2 regions of the Alteromonas sp. Mac1 genome follow, and region 2 is predicted to be linked to the other one. Evidence: riboswitches for the same ligand, from Rfam matches in the RefSeq annotation. Region 2 holds a riboswitch; the other holds the start of a gene.
What was found. Region 2 has a riboswitch for thiamine pyrophosphate ahead of AV939_RS09585 (TonB-dependent receptor). Riboswitches for the same ligand answer to the same signal wherever they lie in the genome.
Positions count from the first base shown of each region.

Region 1 (11,671 bases), 2.1 Mb from region 2:
TACCGCCAATGGCCACTGTTGGCGTATCTCCACAAAGACGAACGTAACGTGAAAGGCGATCGAGTCCTTGAGGTTTCGATGGCATATCTTTGGTGGTGGTGGGAAATATATGGCCAAGTGCAATGTATGAGGGGTTTAGCCATTTTATACGTTGAAGTTCACAGTAACCGTGGGTTGAAATGCCCAATCTAAGTCCTGCACGCGAGATGGCGTGTAAGTTGGCTGTTTCGAGATCTTCTTGGCCTAAGTGCACGCCGTAAGCACCATGCTTGATGGCTAGCTCCCAGTCATCATTAATAAATAACTGACAGGGCGTGTTTTTTACCATCTCAACAGCCTTAGCAATTTGTAAAGACTTATCATCTTGAGTGCCAAACTTTATTCGTAATTGAATAATCACGGCGCCTGCCTCTACTAGCGCTTCCAATTGCGATATATCGTTCAGTACTGGGTAAACCCCTAACGAAGTGTCGGTTAATCTAGGGAAATGCATTGGGGTTTGACGCCGGATTGGGTCGCTTTCACCAAAGCGAACGGAAGGGTAGTGTACCGGTGTTAATGGAAAACCAACCAATCCTGCGCAATGTATATGATCGGCAGAACAGACGGAATTGGTAGAAAGCAAGGATGCGTTGCGCACTTTATGCAGGTAAGCATTAGCGAGCGTTAGCGCATCTTGAATATCATAGTCGCTTGCCACAAAACCAGCTAATGCACTGGCAAACATGCAGCCTGTACCTCTAAGGTTCCCCATGTTGTCTCGGGGTTGCTGAAAAATTCGAACCGCATGCGTAGACACAAAAGTATCAATGGCTGTACTTTGCCAATGCGCGTGGCCGCCTTTCACGTATACCGCCTTAGCGCCACGGGCGATAAGCACCTTTGCCGCTGCTAACAGTGATTTTTCACAGTGCACAGGCCAGCCTGATAACTGGGATAGCTCTTTCACGTTAGGGGTTACAATATCCACAGCCGCAATAAGCGCATCAACACTTTGTTGGCTAAGTTCACTTAATACACCTCCTGAAGAACTCACCAACACCGGATCCCAAACAACAAAACAACTTGTGCTTTTATATTGTTTTATTTTTGTCACATGCTCACACAAGAACAGGGCTTGTGGTGTGTTTGCAATTGCGCCAATTTTTATTGCCTTAGGGGGAAGTTCGATTTCTAGCGCTTGCCATTGTGCATTGAGCGTTTCGATACTCAATGCCGATGCACTTCGCATTGTTGAATGAGACTGGTTAGCGACTTGTGTGGTTAATACGCATGCATGCACACTTATATCAGCAAGTGTGATGGCGTCGCGGGTAATACCCGCGCCTCCACTTGTATCTATGCCACCAATAACCCACGCAACAGGCTCTTCGCTCATGGCTTGTGTCGCAGCTTTAAGTGTGTCTTGTGTTGAAGCTTCGCTCACGGTAGCTGTACCTTGGTATCGGCACCGTGATATAGCGCGGCGCCAGATTCGTTAAAGGCGGTAGCCATGTCTTGCATGCCTTTTTCCTGATTAGCTTTGGCTACATCTCGCACTTCTTGAGAAATTTTCATAGAGCAAAATTTGGGGCCACACATAGAACAAAAATGTGCCACTTTACCTGAGGCCTTGGGTAGGGTTTCATCGTGATAGGCTCGGGCGGTATGAGGGTCCAATGCTAGGTTAAACTGGTCTTCCCAACGAAACTCAAAGCGAGCTTTCGACATGGCATTATCGCGAATTTGTGCACCAGGGTGACCTTTGGCTAAGTCGGCCGCGTGTGCCGCAATTTTGTAGGTAATTAGCCCTTGCTTAACGTCTTCTTTGTTTGGTAAGCCCAAATGTTCTTTAGGGGTAACGTAACAAAGCATGGCGCAGCCATACCACCCAATCATGGCGGCACCAATGCCTGAGGTAAAGTGGTCGTAACCTGGCGCAATATCGGTAGTTAACGGGCCTAACGTGTAAAAAGGCGCTTCATGACAATGGGTTAGTTGCTCTTCCATGTTGGCTTTAATCATATGCATTGGCACATGTCCTGGGCCTTCAATCATAACCTGAACATCGTATTCCCAGGCTATTTTAGTGAGCTCACCCAAGGTGCGAAGTTCAGAAAATTGTGCCTCATCGTTTGCATCGGCTACGCTGCCTGGGCGTAATCCGTCACCTAAAGAAAGCGATACATCATAAGCGGCACAAATTTCACAAATATCGCGGAATCGTTCGTACAAAAAGCTCTGTTTGTGATGACTTAAACACCACTTGGCCATAATAGAGCCGCCGCGCGACACAATGCCCGTTACTCGATTTGCGGTAAGTGGCACGTATTCAAGCAATACGCCTGCGTGAATGGTGAAGTAATCTACCCCTTGTTCGGCTTGCTCGATAAGGGTGTCTTTAAACAACTCCCAGGTAAGATCTTCAGCCACGCCATTTACTTTCTCGAGGGCTTGGTAGATGGGCACAGTACCTAAAGGGATTGGGCTGTTTCGAAGCAGCCATTCACGGGTTTCGTGAATGTTACGGCCGGTGGATAAATCCATAATGGTATCGGCGCCCCAGCGTGTAGACCACACCAGCTTTTCCACTTCCTCTTCAATAGACGAGGTTACCGCTGAATTCCCAATGTTGGCGTTAATCTTTACTAAAAAGTTGCGGCCAATAATCATGGGTTCTAGTTCAGGGTGGTTTATATTCGCAGGAATAATCGCGCGACCTGCTGCCACTTCTTGGCGAACAAACTCAGGGGTAATGTTCGAAGGCAGGTTGGCCCCGAAGTGTTCGCCTTTGTGTTGCTGACTTAGCGGGCTGTCTTTTAATGCATCACGCCCCATGTTTTCCCGAATAGCAATGTATTCCATCTCGGGCGTGATAATGCCTTGGCGAGCGTAATGCAGCTGTGTCACGTTTTTACCTTCTAGGGCTTTACGTGGTTTTAGCGTTCGGGTGAAGCGAAAATCTTCGGTGACAATATCTTGCTCACGCTGTTTCGCAAAGCGTGACGATACGCCTTCAAGTTCGTATGTATTTTCACGTGCTTTAATCCAGTTGCCTCGTAGCGGCGCTAACCCTTTTTGCACGTCAATGGTCACGTCTGGATCGCCGTAAGGGCCGGACGTATCGTAAACCCCAATGGGTGGGTTACTTTCAAATATGGGGTTTTCTTCGGTGCCGCCTATTAAGCTGTCGTGCTGATGAATCAGTCGCATGGCAACGTTAATATCGTCGCGGCTGCCTGTCTCGTAATGACGAGTAGAATTAGGGTAGGCTTCACCAGCCAATTGATTAATAAAGTTTTGCGCCTGTTGGCGCTGTTCGCGTCGAGTCGACATAGCATTTTCGCCTGTTAGTTTAGGTTATAAAATGCTTGTCAGGAGTGGAGGAGAGAATACAAAGGGCGCAAAAGCATGACCGGTACTACAGGCAAAATCCCGCAGGATAAATTCTTGCCATACTACATGGTTTCACTTTTACAATTTACGACTTACCACTTTGTACTTTCTTGTTCCCTTCGCAGGTATTAGCCTGATCAGGTTCAACGGATCCCGCTTTCGCGGTCTCAGCTCACTGGATTAATTCAGTTGAGCACTCCGACAAGTAACTATATTCAGTATAAAGCGAAAGAAATTTAAATATCAAGCCTTGATTTGGCGTGGTAGGGGGATGGTGTGTTCCTTATAACAAAACTTGAAATTTTAGAGAGGGTTGAGAGGTGTGGGGCCTCTACTGGCAGCATCCATGCTGCAGAAGATTTCTAAGGTGAACGCACTAACACTCTTGTTCAAGGTGGAATTTGGCGGTGAGAGGGCCTGTCTACAGCTTCCATGCTGTAGAAGGTTTCTGAGGAACACACCATCCCCCCTTATAACAAAACTTGAAATTTTAAAGAGGGTTGAGAGGTGAGGGGGCCTCTGCTGGCAGCATTCTGCTGCAGAAGATTTATAAAGTGAACGCACTAATACTTTAGCGCGAATGATATGTATTTGGTGGGGGTTGGCTTGCTCTCGTTAAAGCTTTACACGGGCAACGAGAAGGTAGAATGGGGTAAGTTTGATTAAACTAAATTCACGTAAATAAAAGATAAAAAGACCCCAAAAGGGGCCTTTGCTTACAGGATGTTCGTTGAGCGGTTTTATATCTGTATCCGCAGCTAACCTTTCATAGATTAGAAATTACGTCTTACGGTTACGCCGTAAGTGCGTGGTTTCGCATAAGAGATTTGTGATGTACCGTAGAAACCTGATACGTCAAAACCAATTAATTCGTGATCTGAATCGGTAAGGTTATCTACGTAAGCGGCTACGCTCCATAAATCTTCTTTGTCAGTCCAGGTAATGCGTGCATCAGCTTTGAAATGGCTTTCAATGGTATGCGCCGTAAAGTTTCTCGCGTTGTGGAAAGATTCAGACTGGTATGAACCACTGATTAGCGCTGCAATACTGCCGCTGTCTATATCCCATGTGTAGCGCACTAAACCAGATGATTGCCATTCAGGTGTATACGGCGGGGTAGTGTCTACAAATACGCCTGAAGCCACCTCTAAGTCTTCAACAACGGCATCGGTGTAAGACACGCCGAACATGATGTCTAACGCATCAATAGGGTTTAATAGTAGTTCAACTTCAGCACCGGTAAATTGCGCGTCTTCGTTGAAAACCACACCGGCATTGTTTACCCATGAAAACGACTGATAGTCAGTATAATCATAGTAGAAAATACTACTGTTTAACTGTGCTTTGCCGTCCATTAGGGTTAGCTTCGCGCCCGCTTCATAGGCAAGAAGTACTTCAGCGTCGTAGGTGCTAAAACTGCCGCCTAAAGGCGCGTTGAAGTTACCGGCTTTTACGCCTCGGTTAATACCGGCATATAACAGGGTGTCTGAGTTTGGTTTATAGTCTAACTGTAGCTTTGCAGACCACATGGTTTCATCGTTATCCATGGCTACATCTACTAATGGATCAAGGCTGTAATCTACTTCAATATCACGGTCTACCAAGTTGGCATTTTGGCGTAGCTGGCCGTCCATCGACTTATTTTCACGTACTAATCGTAAGCCCGATACCAGTACTAGTTCGTCGGTTAAATCGTAGTCGATTTGCCCAAATACTGAGTATGAATCGGTATCGATAGTGGCTAATGTGTTTTGTTCTTCACCGGCCAAATAGCCGCCTGTTGGGCTTGCGGCTAGACCTTGTAAGTAGTCGGTTTCAATGCTTAAGTAATAGAAACCTGCTACCCATTTACTGTTCATGGTGTTGCCGCTTACTCGCAACTCTTCACTGAACTGGGTAATGTCGCCATCTGACTGGAAAATTAATTCTGGTGAGGCGGTTTGATCTGAATCTAGGCCGATAACGCGAGTAAAGTTCTTCCAGTCGGTCACCGAGGTAAAAGTGAAGTCGTCAAAATCATATTCGTAAGTTGCTGCTAGGCCGCGAGACTTAATTTTGTTTTGATCTTCAAAGGCGAAGTCTTTATTTACTTTTTCGCCGCTTCCATCAGGGTCGATATTACCGTTAAAGTCACCGCCTTGAACTGGGCGCAGTGGGTCGCCGTTAAAGTTACCATCTACACAAGCGCCAGCTTGAATAGTGTCACAACCTAGTGGATCGTCAGCGGCATAAATAACATCAATAACATTGCCAGCAGCGTCTTTTACTTCTGTGGTATTAACCACTTGATAAGGGCCTTCACTTTTGGTCGTATCTGCCCAGTTTGCACTAACTAATAGGTTTGAATTAGCGCTTAAATCAAAGTTTAACTGAGCACGGAATGCCTTGGTATCGTCGTTGTAACCGTCTTCACCGCCGCCAATGCTGCCCGCACGAGTATCTGGCGCGGCTTCATCTTCATACACGTTCTCAAGGATGTTGCCCATCTTGTTTGCCATCACCGAGATACGGCCAGATACTTTGTCGCTTAGTGCGCCCGATACCGCACCTTCAAACCGTTTTTGTTCGAAGCTAGCAAAGGTGAGTTCAGCGTAACCTTCCACTTCTTCGGTAGGCTTCGCTGTAATGGTATTTACCATACCGCCAGTGGCGTTCCGGCCAAAAAGGGTGCCCTGTGGGCCTTTCAAAATCTCAACACGGGCGATATCGAATAAACCAAATGTTTGCGCTTGTGTACTGGCTAAGTACCCGCCATCTACGTATACCGCCACCGGAGCTTCAGCAATGTCTGCGTAATCGTTTTGTACCACACCACGAATATTAAAGATGGCGCGTTGACCACCAATATCACCAGCTAGGGAAACACCTGGCGTAAATGCAATTAGGTCGGTGCTGCTTTCAAAACCCAATGACTCCATTTGCTCGCCACTGAATGCCGTTACCGCAATACTTACGTCGTTTATGTATTGCTCACGCTTTTGCGAAGTAACCGTAATTTTTTCAAGTACCACCGAATCTGCTGCTGCAGTGTAGGAAGATTGAAGCGCCAATCCTATTGCTAAAGCGCATAGCGTCTGTTTCGATTTCATGATGTGTTCCCTTCTTGTTGTTGTTACATCTACAAACTACATAGAAGTATTTTTTGTTTTTTATTTGATTAACTTTTGTTCTAACGAAACTAAAGGGGTTTTACCAAGGGGTAAATATTCATGTGTCGAAGTCATGTTTCATGTTTATGAAACTAAGTGGCACTTACTTTCCTGAATTTACAATATATTAACAATGAGGCGGTATTGGCCAATTCGAACGGATTGTTGTTAAATTAATGATTTTTAAGAATAAAGTAGGGTTTTTGGGGCGTTAAAGCTGTTTTGGGGTAAAGGGTTTATTGATATGGGTATAAGAAAACGCGATAGCGTAGGGCTAAGTTACGCGCAAATTAAATGACAATAATTTACGTGAAACTCGCCCTAGGCTAGCCATCAAATTTAGCGGAAAGCAGGGATAACTTCTTTGCCGTAACGAGTGATAATATTTTCTTCATCACCGTTATCTAAATAGATATTAAATTGCGTGGTTCCAGCGTTTTTAAGCGCCTGAATTTTAGTAATGTGATCTTCAGCTTCACCTAACACACAGAAGCTTTTGACGATGTCGTCAGTAATAAAGTCTAGGTAGGGGTTATCGCTTTGACCATGCTTCGAGTAATCGTAGCCACGACGTTGTTCAATATAATCGGTTAAGCTTTTTGGTACTAAGCCTGAATCTGTACCGTATTTTTCAACAATATCGGCCACGTGATTACCTACCATGGCAGGGAACCACTTGGTTTTTTCAATACAGGTTTCCATGTCACCAAAGTAAGCAGGTGCAGCGGCTTGAACTTTGAAGTTGCTCATGTCGCGCTCAACTTTGTTCCCGGCATCTTGGCACTGTTGACCAAACCATTGCACCAAATCTGGGTCGCCAATTTGAAGAATGACACCATCGCCATGTTCACCGGCTACTGCTAAGGCTTTCGGACCATAAGCGCCCACCCAAACTGGCAGTTCATAGCCTGTAGCCCACGGGAATTTAACCGGCTTTTCGCACTCGCCGTACATCACTTCTTCACCGCGCACCATGGCTTTCACTTTATGAGTGAATTCGGTTAAGCGAGCAAGGTTCGCAGGCTTTTTACCCATTACACGCATAGAAGAATCACCACGACCTAAACCAATGTCGAAACGGCCATTACTTTGCAGTGCCAAACTGGCGTATAAGCTTGCCGCTACAGACCAGTCACGTACGTTAGGGTTGGTCACACACGGGCCAAAGCGCATTTTGGTGGTGTGCTCCATACACATGGCCATTGCCACGAACGACTCGCGCCAAAGGATGTGTGAATCGTAAAACCAGCAATAATCGAAGCCGGCTTCTTCAGCCATTTTTACTAATTTACGGGCACGATCTGGGCTAACAAAGCCTTTAAATGTGATACCGAATTCCATGAGTTTTTCCTCTGTTTCTTTATATTTTGTTTAATGCGTGTTTTTGCTTAATTTATTTAGTAGCTAATCACTAGCGGCTTACGTTGTTTTTGACCTGCCCGTATTAATGATCCGGTGGGCAAATACGAATGCCTGCATGACTAAATGGCACTGCTTTGGATATGTTTAAGCGAATTAAAATAGGGGTAATGGCTTCAATACAACGGGCACTTTCAGCTAGGCCAGCGTTGTAACTTTGAACGCCTAAGTTATCTAGTAATGCTATTACTTTGTTTTTCGCTTCAAGCTGATTACCGCACACCAAAATGTCGCAGTTAATGCTTTGCTCAAGATTGTTAAGGGTGACAGCTGATACATTATGCAGCGCGCCGACTACGGCATAGTCATCGCCTAATAATGCTTGAGCAGATTCTGTGGCTGAACCTTCTGGTGGCATAGCAACCGCTTTGGGGTTGTTTTCAGCCAACGGCACGACAATGTCGATAACAATTTTGTCGCGAAGTAATGGGCGAATTTGATCTAAGGTCGCGTGATGTGCTGCCCAGGGTACTGAAATAATCACGAATTCATCTGCTGCCGATGTGGCTGCAATAGTGTCTGTGCCACTGATGGTGCCAGTAGTGGCAGTACTTGCCGCAGCAATGGATTCTTGTAGTGCTTTAGCTTTTTCTGCTGCCCGTTCGCCGTCTCGCGAACCAATAACTACGTCTATTCCCGCTAGGGCGAAGCGTTTCGCTAGCCCCGAACCTTGCGGGCCAGTGCCGCCTAAAATAGCAATCTTCATGCGAATAAATCCTCTTGGGTTGGTCTTAACAGGTCTGAGGCTTTACTGTCTGGGTTGCTTTCCCATTCAAGCCCTTTAAATAAAATAACGGGGCACTTACCTTGTTTACTCATCAGCAAACCAGAGGCTGCAGCAAGTTCATCGGCAAGGGCAGGCGCTGTAACTTTTAGGGGGCGACCCCACGCATCACATTCACCATAAAGTGGGTTTAGTGCAGGCACATTCGCTACGCCAATGGCCACGTTGGTTTGGCCTAAACGCCATGGGCGGCCAAAAGTATCGCTTATCACCACCCCAATACTGTGCTCTGGTGCGCCGTAATATTTGCATAAGCTTTCGGCAATAATGCGTGCGCTGGTATCAGGGTCTTTAGGTAATAAAATCAGTTCGCCTGGATTATCGGTATTCGATTCATCCACCGCGGCATTGGCACTTATATGGCCTAATCTGTGCTCGGTAATAATAATCCCCTCATTGGCAGCAGGGTGTTTATGCACTTTTACTAAGCGAGTAGATTCAGACAGAATCACAGTAACTTTACGAGGGTCTTTATTCACCTTTTCAGCCACGTCGATGGCTTCTTCGGTAGGGGTAATATCGTCAACATGGCAAACCGCGCCTTCCGCTTTCGATATGATTTTTTGTGCGATAACCAGTACATCGCCTTCACATAACACCTGTCGCTGTGCGGTAAGCTTTTCAATTATCAATCCCACAAGGTTGTCGCCTTCGCGAATATCCGGTAAGCCTTCTATGGTATTGATGGTAAGTGCTCGCATACTTTAAACCTCAAGCAATCAAGGAGTCGACAACGTCATTCACATGACGAAGATCGTCTGGATGGTCGATGTCTTGACTTAAATATTTAGGCTGAACGGTCACGCACTTTAAGCCTTTTTCAATGGCCGCTTGGTGATGCTCATAAGAAGATGATTTGCCAAATGCAAAATCAATGGCGTTAGGGGGCGTAGTGCATAGTGCGTTAGTGCCGCCATCATATGCACTGCCAATAACCACTGATGTATCGCCTGAGGCCAATGATGCAATAGAACTCAGCTCTTTTTCTTCTAACCGAGCAATATCAGCAGGCAGAATAAGTTGATGGCTAAACCCTTGTGACATACTCCATTCGGTGGCTTGAGTTAAGGCTGTGTTTAAGTTGCTGCCTTTGGTCTCAAATATTACTTTGCAGCCTAAGCTGGTGGCTAAATCGGCGATGTATAGCGACGGCGTTACTACCAGTTTCTGCCATTGTGGAAATGAACCGTTTAACGACATAACGGTTTTCTTGAACAACTTAATGGCTAACGCTTTACGTACGCTGGCAGGCAAATGTGGTGACAAACGCTGCTTGCTGAACGCAGGATCTTTCATGGGGATAACAACGCATAGTTTATGCACAAGGCACCTCCGATTGATAAGTGGTGGCCGCCGAAATAACTTCTTCCATTAGTGCTAGTTTTTCTTGATCTGATTTCATTAAGGTTGAAGTGCAATAAGCGTGCAACCCAAAACTTTCGATAACGTTTGTTTCGCCTTCATCTTGATTATCAATGACCAATACATCGCTAATATCTTGGTAAAATTCAGCAATGCCTTTGTTACCGGGTGTATAGCTCATTTGTTGTAGTAGCTTTTCAGCAGGGCCTTTTATGGCCTTGCCACCAATTAGCGGCGAAACCGCAATTTTGGTGGCGTTGCTTGCTGATAGCGCATCGCGCAATTGGGGTATAGCTAGCATGGGGGCAATGCTAAGTAATGGGTTGCTAGGGGCAAATACGATAATGTCAGCAGCGCTAATGGCCGCCAACACTTCAGGAGTAGCAGAAGCAAGATGTGCCCCTTCGTACGCAATATTGGTTACGTTAGCTTCGCAGCGTTGGTGTACAAAGTAAGTCTGAAAATCCACCCAGCCGTTTTCAGTTTCAAGACGAGTTTGCAGAGTATCGTCGGTAGCTGGCAGCAAAGGTATGGTAATACCTAATCGGGTGGTAATTTGGCGAGTAATCGCCGTCATAGTCATGCCTTCGGCCCGCTTAGCGCTTCTGAAAATATGGGTGGCAATATCCATATCTCCCAAATGCATCCATGTGCTTGAACCAAATTGAGCAAGCCGAGAAAGAATGCGGCAGCTGTCGTTTTTAAGCCCCCAACCAGTAACTGGATTCACTTCGTTCGCTAATGTGTAGGTAAGCGTATCTAAGTCAGGCGACACCCATAAATTATGGAATTCGTCGTCATCACCTACGTTGCCAATAATGGATAGGTTATCTTTGTAAGCCGACTGATACAGGCCCTTCGCAGCTTTTGCACCGCCTACGCCACCGGCGAGTAACACAATGTTTTTCATGCGCTTACCTTCACGGGAATGTGAGATGACGTGTTAAATGGGCTAAAGACTGTTTTGTCTTTTTGTGGGGCTGCTGGGCTAGCAGTTTCTGAGCCCACAAGCGCCGCTTGGTGAGCAGGCTTTTTGTCACGGCCGTACGGGGTAATTACGTCGTACAAAGTATTACGTTGATGGGCGCTTAGCCCAGCGCGCTGAATAAAGTTCACCATATCCCGAGGGACAATTTCTTGACCGTGGCTAGCACCTGCTGCACGAGAAATACTCTCGTTCATTAGGGTGCCTCCTAAATCGTTAGCCCCTGCACGAAGCACTTTCGACGCCATATCTGGCCCCATTTTCACCCATGAGGCTTGAATGTTATCGATGTAACCTTGCAACACTAACCGAGCAATGGCGTGCATTTTGAAATGCTCATCGGCAGTAGGGCCAGTTCTTACTTCGCTAGGGTTATTTTTATAAAGGGGGCTGTCGTTATGTATAAAGCCTAACGGAACAAATTCAGTAAAGCCGCCAGTACGAGCTTGCATGTCGCGCAATAAAATAAGGTGAGCGGCCCAGTGTGATGGCCCATCTATGTGCCCATACATAATGGTAGATGTTGTCGGTAAACCAACGTTGTGCGCGGTTTCTATGATTTTAAGCCAGTTTTCGGTGCTAAGTTTGTTTTTAGTT
Region 1 covers NZ_CP013932.1:173,393-185,063, forward strand. Annotated here, with positions in the region: gene thiE (thiamine phosphate synthase) at 1-1,426, opposite strand, end outside; gene thiC (phosphomethylpyrimidine synthase ThiC) at 1,423-3,315, opposite strand; TPP riboswitch at 3,473-3,586, opposite strand; gene AV939_RS00725 (TonB-dependent receptor) at 4,149-6,464, opposite strand; gene AV939_RS00730 (TIGR03842 family LLM class F420-dependent oxidoreductase) at 6,864-7,865, opposite strand; gene npdG (NADPH-dependent F420 reductase) at 7,969-8,649, opposite strand; gene cofE (coenzyme F420-0:L-glutamate ligase) at 8,646-9,428, opposite strand; gene cofC (2-phospho-L-lactate guanylyltransferase) at 9,439-10,050, opposite strand; gene cofD (2-phospho-L-lactate transferase) at 10,043-10,999, opposite strand; gene cofH (5-amino-6-(D-ribitylamino)uracil--L-tyrosine 4-hydroxyphenyl transferase CofH) at 10,996-11,671, opposite strand, start outside.
Region 1: linked by a shared signal. The riboswitch ahead of thiC (phosphomethylpyrimidine synthase ThiC) and the one ahead of AV939_RS09585 (TonB-dependent receptor) in region 2 are both predicted to bind thiamine pyrophosphate.

Region 2 (11,671 bases):
CTTCACGTAGCAAATCAATCATCCACATTCTTGATGAGCAAACTGCAGGTATCGTAGCAGCTCATTCAGAGTCGGAGAGAGTGTAGAATGAATTACCTGATTGGATTAATAGAATCGGTCAGGGATTTTATCGCTACCGGTGGTGACGTACTTTATTTCGTTGCTGCCGCGCTCTTTCTCATGTGGGTTTTAATGATTGAGCGTTATTGGTATTTAACCTCGGTCTTTCCAACGGTGAAGAAAAACATCATCAAAAATTGGGATGCCCGAGCAGATACCACATCTTGGTATGCGCATAGAATCCGTGACGCGTGGATTTCTCAAGCGTCAGATGACCTGAACGCAAGAATGCTGATTATTCGCACCATTATTGCAATGTGTCCGTTAATCGGGCTACTGGGAACAGTAACCGGTATGATCGGTGTTTTCGAGACGATGGCGACACAAGGCACCAGCAATGCACGTTTAATGGCTGCTGGTATCTCCATGGCAACAGTTCCGACTATGGCCGGAATGGTAGCCGCGCTTTCTGGACTGTTCATCAGTTCTCGTCTTGAAGCGAAAGTGAAGCTGGCACGCGAAGGGTTAGTTGATAGCCTGCCACATCATTAGAGAGAGATATTATGGCTCGAAAAGTCAGAATCGAGGAAGAAGACGCACAGATTGACATGACACCCATGTTGGATATCGTGTTTATCATGCTGATCTTCTTTATCGTTACCACTGTTTTCGTTAAAGAAGCAGGGATTGAAGTTAATAAGCCCGACGCGAGCCAGGCGGTTCTTCACAAGAACGCAAACATTTTCATAGCTGTAACAGAAGATGGAAGCGTTTGGTTAGATAAACGTGAAGTAGCGCCGGACAGCGTTAGAGCGAATATTGAACGACTGCTTACCGAGCAGCCAACTGACTATGTAATCATTCAGGCTGATGTTAAAGCTAAGCATGGTTTGGTAGTGGAAATTATGGATCAGGTTAAAGCCGCTGGCGTTAACCGTGTCTCGGTAGCGGCAAGGGGTTAAGATGTTACGTATAATTGTATCTATATTCTTAGGTGCTGGTGTTGCATTTGCCCTGTTCGTACTTATGGCTAAGTTGATTGAAAACTCAGCCAGACCGGCGGACGAAGTACCTGAAGCACCGGTAATCGATATTGTGATGCAGGAACCAGACGATCAGACGCAAACGCGTCAACGTGTTCCGCCTCCACCTCCACCTCCGCCTCAGCAGCCTCCTAAAATGGAGCTTGTTGAGCCAGAAGCAGCTGAACCGGATGCAGATGGCTTTAGCCTAGCAATCCCAGCTATTGACACTGGTGGTGTTGGTGTAAACATTGGTGGTGTTGGCGCTATGCAGCGCGATGGCGACGCTACTCCAATCGTTCGTATCGATCCGAAATATCCACCTGATGCAGCCCGTGATGGCCGTGAAGGATGGGTAAGATTGTCTTTCACTATCAATGAAATTGGTGGTGTAGACGACATCGAAGTAATTGAAGCTGAACCTAAGCGTGTATTCGACCGTGAGGCACGACGTGCATTACGTAAGTGGAAATACAAGCCTAAGATTGTTGACGGCAAAGCTGTTAAGCAGACTGGCATGTTCGTACAGCTAGACTTTAAACTGGAGCAATGATCATGATGAAAAATAAATTCAAAATGTCTGCATTTGCTTTAGTGCTTGGTGCCGGTGCAGTGTTTTCTGCACCAGCGGCACTAGCACAGTCTTCACCTGTTATGTGCCCTGGTTATGAAAAAGCCAAAACAACCTTAGTCGGTGAGCGTACAGGTAAAAAAGTTCAAAAAGCATTTGAATTTTACAACGAAGATCAAGTTGATGAAGCGTTAAATATTCTATATGAAATTGACCCTTCTGAAGATTTTGATGCAGCGTATGTAAATCGCTTTATTGGTAACTTATTAGCTGCACAAGAAGGTAAAGGCTCTAAAGCACTTGGTTATTTGAACCAGTCTGTAGAACCTAAAGTATTGAATGATCTCGAGCATTCTCAAACACTTAAGTTATTAGGTGATTTGAACATGCAAGAGAACAAATATACTGATGCGATTAAATGGTATAACGCGTGGATGGACTTTACGTGTAAAGAAGATGCAGACGTTTATACCCGTTTAGCGCAAGCTTATTATGAAGCAGGCCAATTAGATAAGATGATTGAGCCAGCTGACAGAGCAATAGCTCTGTATGATGAGCCGAACAAAAACCCTTATGTGTTAAAGCTAACATCTTACTACGAACGTAAAATGTTTCCTCAAACAGTGGCAGTTGCTGAAGAACTTGTTCGCAACTTCCCAGAGGAGCCACGTTGGTGGACTCAGCTTGGTTTCTTCTACCTTTCAGTAGAAGACTTCGAGAAAGGTTTGTCTACGTTCGAGATGGCTTACATCCAAGGTTACCTTAAGAAAGTAAACGAGATTAAAACGTTATCTCAGTTATTCCAAACAAACGGCATGCCTTTTAAAGCTGCTCAAATTTTGGAAAAACACGTTAAATCTGGTTTGCTTGAAGATGATGCCGATATGCTAGCTAGTATTGCTAACGCATATCACCAGGCTAAAAACTACGACAAAGCAGCTACGCTTTACGCTAAAGCTGCCGCGAAGAGTTCAGATCCTGAGCATTACAGAAAGCAAGGTACCTTGTTGTTAGTTGCTGAAGATTATAAAGGTGCGATTAAAGCGTTAAATAACGCTTTAGAGCGCGGTGTTGAAAACCCTGAAAAAGTTCACTTTACGCTAATGGAAGCGAACTTCTACGCAGGTGATTTCAGAGCAGCGTTTAAGCACGTACAAGAAGCGAAGAAAGATCGCTCACTACGTCGTAATGCAGCGGCTTGGGAGCCTTACATTAAAGAGAAGGCTAAAAACCGCGGTATTAACATTTAGTAGTTATATCGATAAATAAAAAGGCCTCCATTTGGAGGCCTTTTTTTTTGTTAGAAATAAACCAAGTTTTATATAGTTATTGAAGCCAACATATAGCCTATCTTTTTTCTTAATGATTCAGTCAACGCTTTACGACCATTCACGTCCAAGAGTTTTGTAAGCTTATTCGTGGGTAGCGGGGAACGACTAAGTAGTAAAAGAAGTTCAGACGTAACTTCATCCGTTCCACTCGTGCACGCTTTAGTAGGTCTTTCAGTATGTTTAACACACTGTGTGGACACAGAGACCTCAGCGGCCAACGCGTTTATTGCTAAGCTAACTTGGTTTAATGGTCTAGTCGCATTAACGAACTGATTTAGTTTTTTTATTAGTATATTTCGTGTGATAGTCGGAAGCTTACTTATAGGGACAATGTCGGTTGCTTGACTATGGGTAAACAAGCATGACAATACTTCTTGTTGTGGCCCAAAGCGTTCAGAGATACATTTCACAACCAATGCGCTGGTCTCACCGCTCGCTTTATTAGGTTTTTCACCCATATCCACAAGCGTAAAACCGCATTGCTGCCAAAAGTGATTAAGCTTGTCAGAAGCGCCATAAGAGCTAGTCAGTGCATCAATATGTTGTGCAAGGGCTTGTCCGTTAATATAGCTTACAAGGCGCGTACCTAGCCCTTGGCCTTGTAGATGAGGAGCAACTGCTATACGGTTTATTCTCCAATACCGATATGATGCAGTAGCGGGGTTCGCCGTGAGTAGCGTAAGCCTCTGTGCCCCTAAATGTCCTTTAGGGCGCCGGGAACCATCTGCAATTCCTTCACTTACATCTGCTAAAGGGTCGCCACCTTCACAATTTATTATTGCAGCTGCGATTAAACGAAGGTCGTCCCATTGGGTACACAATACGATGTCTGGGCTGTCATAAAGCCGCATGAAGTCATCGGGGGTGGTTTGATAGTGTGCAGCGGCTAACAGTTGCATGACACAGTGTAATTCGTGTTCCGACAATGCAGACACCAAACCTATCCTGTAGTCATTGCTAGATTTATCTGTCGGTGCTTTTCGTTGTAATTCTCGCAGTATTTCTTGCCTTACTCCCCGGCGTGCTTCTCGCGGAACTTCATTGAAGGTATTAAATGACTCTGTTCCTTCAAATAAGCAAATATTATGTATGAGGTTTTCTAACTTATCGTTCTTTGTCCATCGTAGCGGTGTGCTCAATGAAAGGTGCAAAGCGCCTTCAGCGTTAAAAGCCGGTAGCATACGCTGCATAAAACCTTGCCCACTTCCTTCGTATCCCTGCAATGTTGTGCTAATCACGTAGTTATCATGAGCGCTGATTAACATCTTAAGCACAGGTAACGCGAAGGACGCTGCTTCATCAATAATAAGCAAGTCAAAGTCACCATCGATAAGCGTTGGGTTATCTGGCGCAAGCCACTGTGCAGATCCACTTTTCTCACTCTCTGAAGCTTGATTAGAGACTGCTTCACTAACAAAATCCTCAACAGCAAAAGCCGCTTCAGTGACAGTTCCAGCAGTGCTTAACTCATTATCAGTAGTCTTACTTTCTAGTTTATTTTCTTCTGAATTTGGTGAATTTATGCCTATACGAATGTGCTTGAAAAGGGTGCTCGTGTTTTCACGAATGGCGCTTGTGATCACTACTTTCTCGCCCTTTTTCAGCCTTGATGCAACAAACAGCCCTACAAGCGCAGACTTCCCTCTGCCTCTAGGCGCTGTGATGACAGCTTTTCGATTATCTTGCGACCACTTATTTGTCAGGCAATCAAATGCCGCCTGCTGTTCAAGTGATTTGAACTGTGGCCGACGGGTTTGTTCATCATCTACTGGCTGTGTTGCGCGTGCGTTTTCTGAAACTATCCGATTAATAGGGCTTTCAGAGGTAATCGGGGTTAGCCGGTTTATCGAATCAAAGGTATCACTCGCTACTGAATCAGGAATATGGCAGTTGTTGGAATTCCAAATGGCTACATCTGCATCGTTTTTTAGTATTGCTACAAGCCGTTTTATATACGGACTTCGTGATGCAGTAAAACCATGTGAGAGGTGACTAGGGCGGGTGTGCAAATGCCAAGAGTCGAGCGTAGGGCAGCATAAAATGAGACAGCCACCCCATCGAATGGTGCCTGCAATGGCCATGAGGTTTCCAGGGTTAAACCCTTGATGTGAATGTACCACCCCGATATCGCATTCTTTACCCAACAAATGTTTACGGAGCAGTGAGTTCTCAGCGCCTATTTCTTTGACGGTAAGTGAGGGGGAAATATCGCTCAAAATAGACGTTAAACTCTTATTCACCCAGTCATACTCACCAGAAAGCACGAGTAGACGGCGATGCTCAGTATGTCGTGCTTGCGAATAAATAGGGCTAAATAACCATTGAGTCAATTCCGGTGGCGCCATAGGTGTGTTTTTTCGGTATAATTAAGACTTTCTCTGCTTATAGTAACTACTTATCTAAAGGAATTCGAATGCGCTTTCTTTCTCGGCGTCTAGTGATGCCAAACGACTTAAATTATGCCAACTCTTTATTTGGCGGCCGCGCGCTTGAATGGATTGATGAAGAGGCTGCTATTTGGGCAATTTGCCAATTAGAAACCAATTGTTTGGTAACCAAACATATAGGGGAAATTAGTTTTGAGTCTCCTGCACTGCAAGGTGATATTGTTGAGTTTGGTCTTGAGACGAAAGCGGTTGGTAGAACGTCGATTACGGTCAGTTGTTTAGTGCGCAATAAAGCCACCAAAAAAACTATTTGTTTCGCCGATGATATCGTCTTCGTTAAAGTAGACCCAGAATCACGTCAACCAGCAGCGCATGGTAAAACCCTTGAGGCGTTAGTATCTCAAACTAACGAAGAAGTGCGAAAGCTCAATCTCGAATTAGAAGAGCAAAAATAAGCCACATCACACGAATAGCGAGCCTACTGTTACGCCAAGTTAACCGTTTAATATCTTGACGGTTTTGGCGTAACTGGTAGACTTCCCGCTGTATTCGTTATTCATAACGAACGCATATACCAAGGGGTGTCCGTACCGCGGACTGAGATTCACATTATCATTGTGAGAACCCTTACACCTGATCCGGATAATGCCGGCGTAGGGATGGTTGACCACATAGTCGTATCACCTGCCGTACACCCGGATCTTTTTTCTTAAAAAAGAATAAGAGATCCCATGCAAAAACCTATATTTTGTCTTTCTTTACTTGCCGCATCGCTTTCAGTTAGCGCACAAACTACTCAGCAAGAAACACAACTTGATGACGTAGAACGTGTTGTCGTGAGCGGAGACTTTCGCGAAACCGTGTTAGACCAGCTAAGTGCAAGTGCTACCGTTATGAGTGCTAAGCGCTTAAGCAGTCGCCAGCCTACCCATATTGATAGTGTGCTAAATAGTGTGCCGAACGTGAACTTCGCCGCAGGCGCTTCTCGCGGACGCTTTGTTCAAATTCGCGGTATCGGTGAACGTAGCCAGTTTGTAGAGCCTATTAATCCGTCTGTTAGTTTCATCGTTGACGAATTTGATTTCTCTGGTCTTGCAGCAGCAGGACTTATTTTTGATACGCAGCAACTAGAAGTTTACCGAGGGCCTCAGGCCACCTTATTTGGTTCCGGCGCTTTAGCAGGAGCGGTTAAGCTTTCTAGCACCCCTGTTGGCTCAGAGAGTGCTGACTATGTTGAAGTAAGAGCAGGTAATAAAGATAGTTATCGCGTAGAAGCTGCTACAGGTAACGATATCAATCAAGATTGGGGTTATCGCGTTGCACTTATGCATAACCGTAGTGATGGTTTTGTAGAAAATACCGTCGTTAACAGTGACGGCACCGAGCAAAAACGTGATGATACGAATAATCTTGATGAAACTGCTGCGCGCATAAGTGTAGCGGGAAATATTGACGAAAGAAGCACTTTGGCACTAACTTATCGTTGGTATGACATCGACAATGGGTATGATGCGTTTTCTTTAGATAATAATAATCAGACCTTATCTGATGAGCCAGGTTTTGACACCCATCAAACTCATGCTGTGAGTGCTAGAGCCACTACCTCGACTAATGGCGGTGATATTATTCTAGTCGCCACTCACGCCTCCCATAACATCGGTTATGGATATGACGAAGATTGGACTTACGAAGGATTTCACCCTTTCGGGTATACTTCATTCGACGCTTATTTCCGTGATGTAGACACACAAACAGCAGAAGTACGCTTTGTATCTTCAGACAGTGCCGCGTTATTTAATGGCGCGACGGCTTGGACGCTTGGCGCTTTTTATAAAACCAGTGAAGAAGATTTGTTGCGTGAATACACCTATGCATCAGGTGACTTTACCAGTGTGTATGAACCCACCACCAAAGCGGTATATTTACAGACTGAATCTACAATCACCACTAGCCTAACGCTAGTTGCAGGGTTACGTGTAGAAAACTACGGCTTTGACTACTCTGATAACAATGGCCTTGAAAGCAGTCATGATACTACGATGACTGGCGGTAAAGTGGCATTGCAATATACGGGTGAAAAACACTTTTACTACGCCAGTATTTCTCGCGGCTATAAAGGGGCAGGGTATAACCCTGACGAGCGCGTATCAGATGAGCAGCGATTCTTTGATGAAGAATATAACTGGAATTACGAGCTTGGTGTAAAAGGGCCTTTATTAGTGCCTGAACTAACCATGCGAGCAGCACTCTTCTATATGGACAGGGACGATACGCAAGTAAGTAATTTTGATGTTCAAATTCGCGAAGATGGAACACCTGATTTTATCGACATTATAGACAACGCTGATATAGGCACTAACAAGGGGGCTGAGCTAGAGTTGAGTTGGCTGGTAGATGAAAACTGGACCATGAACATGAGTTTGGGCTACCTAGATGCTACCTTCGAAGATTATACGCTGACTGATGGCACTGTGATTGAAAAACAGCGCCAAGCACAAGCACCTGAATACACGGCTAACTTATTTAGTGAGCTATCTATTACTGATGATGTGCTTTGGCGCATCGATATCGACTTTAAAGACAGCTACCGTTTTTCTGATGGCCATGATGTAGAGGCACCTTCGACAACGTTGGTTAACAGTGAAATCGTGTGGTTTTCTGATAATTGGCAAACCAGCGTGTGGGTTAAAAATGCCTTCGATAATGAGTATTACACCAGAGGTTTTGGTGGCTTCAGTAACGACCCTCGTGATGAGTATGCGTTTGCAGAACCTTACTATCAACTAGGTAATGGCCGACAGTTTGGCGTTACCGTTAAATACGAATTCTAGGAGTACACTATGCAAGTCATGGTTGAGCTATCGCTATACCCGCTCGTGGGTGAATACATTGAGCCTATTCAGCAATTTATCGATCGCATGAATAGCTACGGTAATATTGGCGTATTAACTACTTCTACCAGCACGCAAGTATCCGGTGATTACGGACATGTGATGTCTATTCTTGGTAAGGAAATGCAGCGCACTCACGAAGAAGTTGGACAGGCTATTTTCGTGGCGAAGTTTCTAAACTACGATGCCATGCAGGCTAACAAGCAAGCCAGAAAAACTTAAGCATGAGTACATTTTTCACTGAGTTTTTGTCGCAGATAGCGGCCACATCAAAACTGGAATGGTTGGCGGTAGTGCTTGCCATTGCCTATGTGTTGCTTGCGGCTAAACAGAACAGCTGGTGTTGGCTTTGTGCCTTCGCCAGTACGGCTATTTATACCTGGCTGTTTTGGCAGGTGACATTGCCGTTTCAGTCCATGCTGAACTTTTTCTATATGATAATGGCAGGCTATGGTTATTATCAGTGGTCAAAAGGTGGTGATGGAGGCACGGAGAAGCCAGTGCGTTCATGGCCGTTATGGATACATCTTACAATAGTCCCTGTGCTTTTATGCTGTGCATGGGGATTATCTAAATTAGTCACTTCACAATTTAATAGTGATCATTTACTGCTAGATGCGAGTATCCATCTGCTGAGTGTAGTTACCACTTTTATGGTGGCGCATAAAGTTTTACAAAATTGGATTTACTGGTTCTTTATTAATTTGGCCTCCGCCTTTTTATACTTTCAAGTGGGGATGGCATTATCAGCATGCTTATTCCTTGGATACGTAGGATTCTCGATTTTTGGGTACCTACAATGGTTAGCGCAGTGGAATAAGCAAGATGAAACCGGAAACTATCATTCCGCTTTTGAAAGAAGCACTTAATTTATCTGATTCGGCCACAGTGGAACGTCACCCCGCTGGCATAGTGAATCAGGTGTACTATCTCAAAGATGATAATCGTGGGTATGCTGTCAAATGGGTGGGGGAAGATACATTTAGCGGTATCGACAGATTCCATCAATTTGTATTGCAACAGCAACTTGCTGAGCGAGGCATTGCACCAAAGCCTATTTGGTTAAGCGATGATGAATTAATTTGGGTAGAACAATGGGAAGAGGAAACCGATCCTCATCCCAGTATTCGTTCTCCCGAAGCGTTAGCATCAGTACTTGCCCGTGTCCACGCCCTGCCTATCACAGCTAGACCTCTCAACTTATTTTCTCGTTGGTTGCATTATATGCACTCCGCTGGATTGAAAGAAGGCGATGCGCTTTTCGACCGCGCTATTCAACTTCGAGCAAGTTTAGTTAAAAGTGAAGGCAACACAGAAGACTATGTGCTGTGTCACAACGACTTGCTTGCTCATCATGTGGTACGTGACTCAACGCCGTTCATTGTTGATTGGGAATACTCGGCCATGGGTAATCGTTATTTCGATGTGGCTGGGTGTGCAAAGATAAACGCAATGAGTGAAGCGCAAACACGGGCATTAGCCATCGCCTATGCCAAAGAAGTAGGTAAAGATGAAGATGAGGTCTTATCGCAAGTTCAACTTCATATGGAAATCGTTAACGTAACTAACGATTTATGGCTAGCTGCACTTGAGGCTACTAAGCAAAACGCTGGATAAAGTACGCTTTTTGTTTGTTTTCACAGCGCTTTGTTTGTTTAGTAAGCGGTAGTGCATAAGGTAGTAGAAAAATGCTTTACCTTTTAAATGTCATCCGTATAATGCACAGCGCGCTAGGGGTGTAGTTCGAATTGGTAGAACAGCGGTCTCCAAAACCGATGGTTGGGGGTTCGAGTCCCTCCACCCCTGCCACTTTCCCTTCTTGTTTTCTAAATTCAATTTTTATCATTATTTACTTTTCTTAAGCTAAGTTAAACTCAGCAAGTTAGTCATTCTGTATCTGCCATTTTTATTCGCGTTGCCATTTTTAATCGCGTTGCTATACAATGTTAAGTAATTTATCGAAGTTGGATTTTTATGTCGCTTTCTACTTTTCAGCGTGCTGTATTGCAAGAAATGGGAATACCTGTGTGGGTGAGCCAGTCATCGCTGCAAGATGAAAACACGAACTCAGTTGCGACTGATGTTGCTAATAAGCGCTCTGCAAATGATTCTTTTGCAATGGCCAGTAATTATTCACCAGCCATGCCTTCTAATGAAGAAAAGCAAAGCCGGTTGGCACAACTTCGTGCTCAAGTATCATCAGATTCGACCAAAGCCTCTGGCCAAACAAAAGCTACCAGCCCGAAAGCTAGTGATTCGTCGTCAGCGACACCGCGCTCGGTAGATAGCGCTGAAGATAGCAATGTTGATAGCACTGCAAGCAAGAGTGCATCACAAGTGGAGTCTGTTAATGCTTCAAGCCAATTATCCAGCCATTCGTCAAACGTGTTATCCAATCCTGCTTCAAACAATACACCTGCTCTGGTTGAATTAACCCAAGCACAGCGTTTACAGGGCAAGCAGTGGTTACAAGATTTAGATGTTGCGCTCGCGTATCTTCAATTATCCTTCACCAGCACTCAGGTGAAGATAGGGCAAGATGTAGCAGTAACTAACGGTGGCATTGTTTTACCGTCGGCGCCTCACTTACTGACGGCGGCAATGCAAAGGCAGCTGTGGAAAATGCTTTGTGCTTTATCCAACAATGTAAGTTAAGCCTGAAGCGCGTTAAATTTCCTAACTCGGTTGTCCTATTTTGCATATCCAATTAGTTTCAGATACAAGTTGTAAACGCGCATTAGCGCAAGCCCACGGTATTCACGAAGCGTCCCAATTTAAACCTTGGTCTTTTGCAACGTTTGCTGATTGCACTACTGCTCCTTATTTCGGGGCCCTTGCCATAAAAGATGATCAAGTAGTGGGATACGCATTGGTACTTGAAGTGGTTGATGAAGCTACATTAATGGATATTGCGGTAGACAAACGTTGTCGCCAAGAAGGGATAGGGCGGGCGTTAGTGGAGTATGTAAAACAACACGCTCAGCACAACAAAATGACCTCAATGTGGTTAGAGGTTCGAGCCAGTAATATTGGGGCTATCAACCTTTACGAACATACCGGTTTTGAGCATATCGAAGTAAGAAAAGGCTATTATCAAACCGCTAATGGCAAAGAAGACGCTCAAATAATGAAGGCCTCACTTTAAACCCGAGAAGCTAAACCCAAGAAGCTAAACCCAAGAAGCTAAACTAATCAGGCTAAATTAAACACACTATATTGAACACGCAATCGCACAAGTTATACCTTCTCGATCTACCCGCGCACTATCGGTCTACTCCTTTTCTTTGAGACAATACCGTTCAACGTATAATTTGTTAAAAACTAACTAAAGAGGATAAATGCCAAAGGTTATCAATCGGGAGATTGTGCGATTTAAACGGTTTGCAATTAATTTCGTGACTTATCCTGA
Region 2 covers NZ_CP013932.1:2,249,940-2,261,610, reverse strand. Annotated here, with positions in the region: gene AV939_RS09620 (MotA/TolQ/ExbB proton channel family protein) at 1-86, shown strand, start outside; gene AV939_RS09615 (MotA/TolQ/ExbB proton channel family protein) at 88-612, shown strand; gene AV939_RS09610 (ExbD/TolR family protein) at 624-1,022, shown strand; gene AV939_RS09605 (energy transducer TonB) at 1,024-1,635, shown strand; gene AV939_RS09600 (tetratricopeptide repeat protein) at 1,638-2,903, shown strand; gene AV939_RS09595 (GNAT family N-acetyltransferase) at 2,972-5,314, opposite strand; gene AV939_RS09590 (acyl-CoA thioesterase) at 5,398-5,826, shown strand; TPP riboswitch at 5,939-6,048, shown strand; gene AV939_RS09585 (TonB-dependent receptor) at 6,103-8,202, shown strand; gene AV939_RS09580 (YkoF family thiamine/hydroxymethylpyrimidine-binding protein) at 8,212-8,484, shown strand; gene pnuC (nicotinamide riboside transporter PnuC) at 8,487-9,131, shown strand; gene AV939_RS09570 (phosphotransferase) at 9,088-9,879, shown strand; tRNA gene AV939_RS09565 (tRNA-Trp) at 9,995-10,071, shown strand; gene AV939_RS09560 (hypothetical protein) at 10,237-10,917, shown strand; gene rimI (ribosomal protein S18-alanine N-acetyltransferase) at 10,958-11,407, shown strand; gene AV939_RS09550 (hypothetical protein) at 11,601-11,671, shown strand, end outside.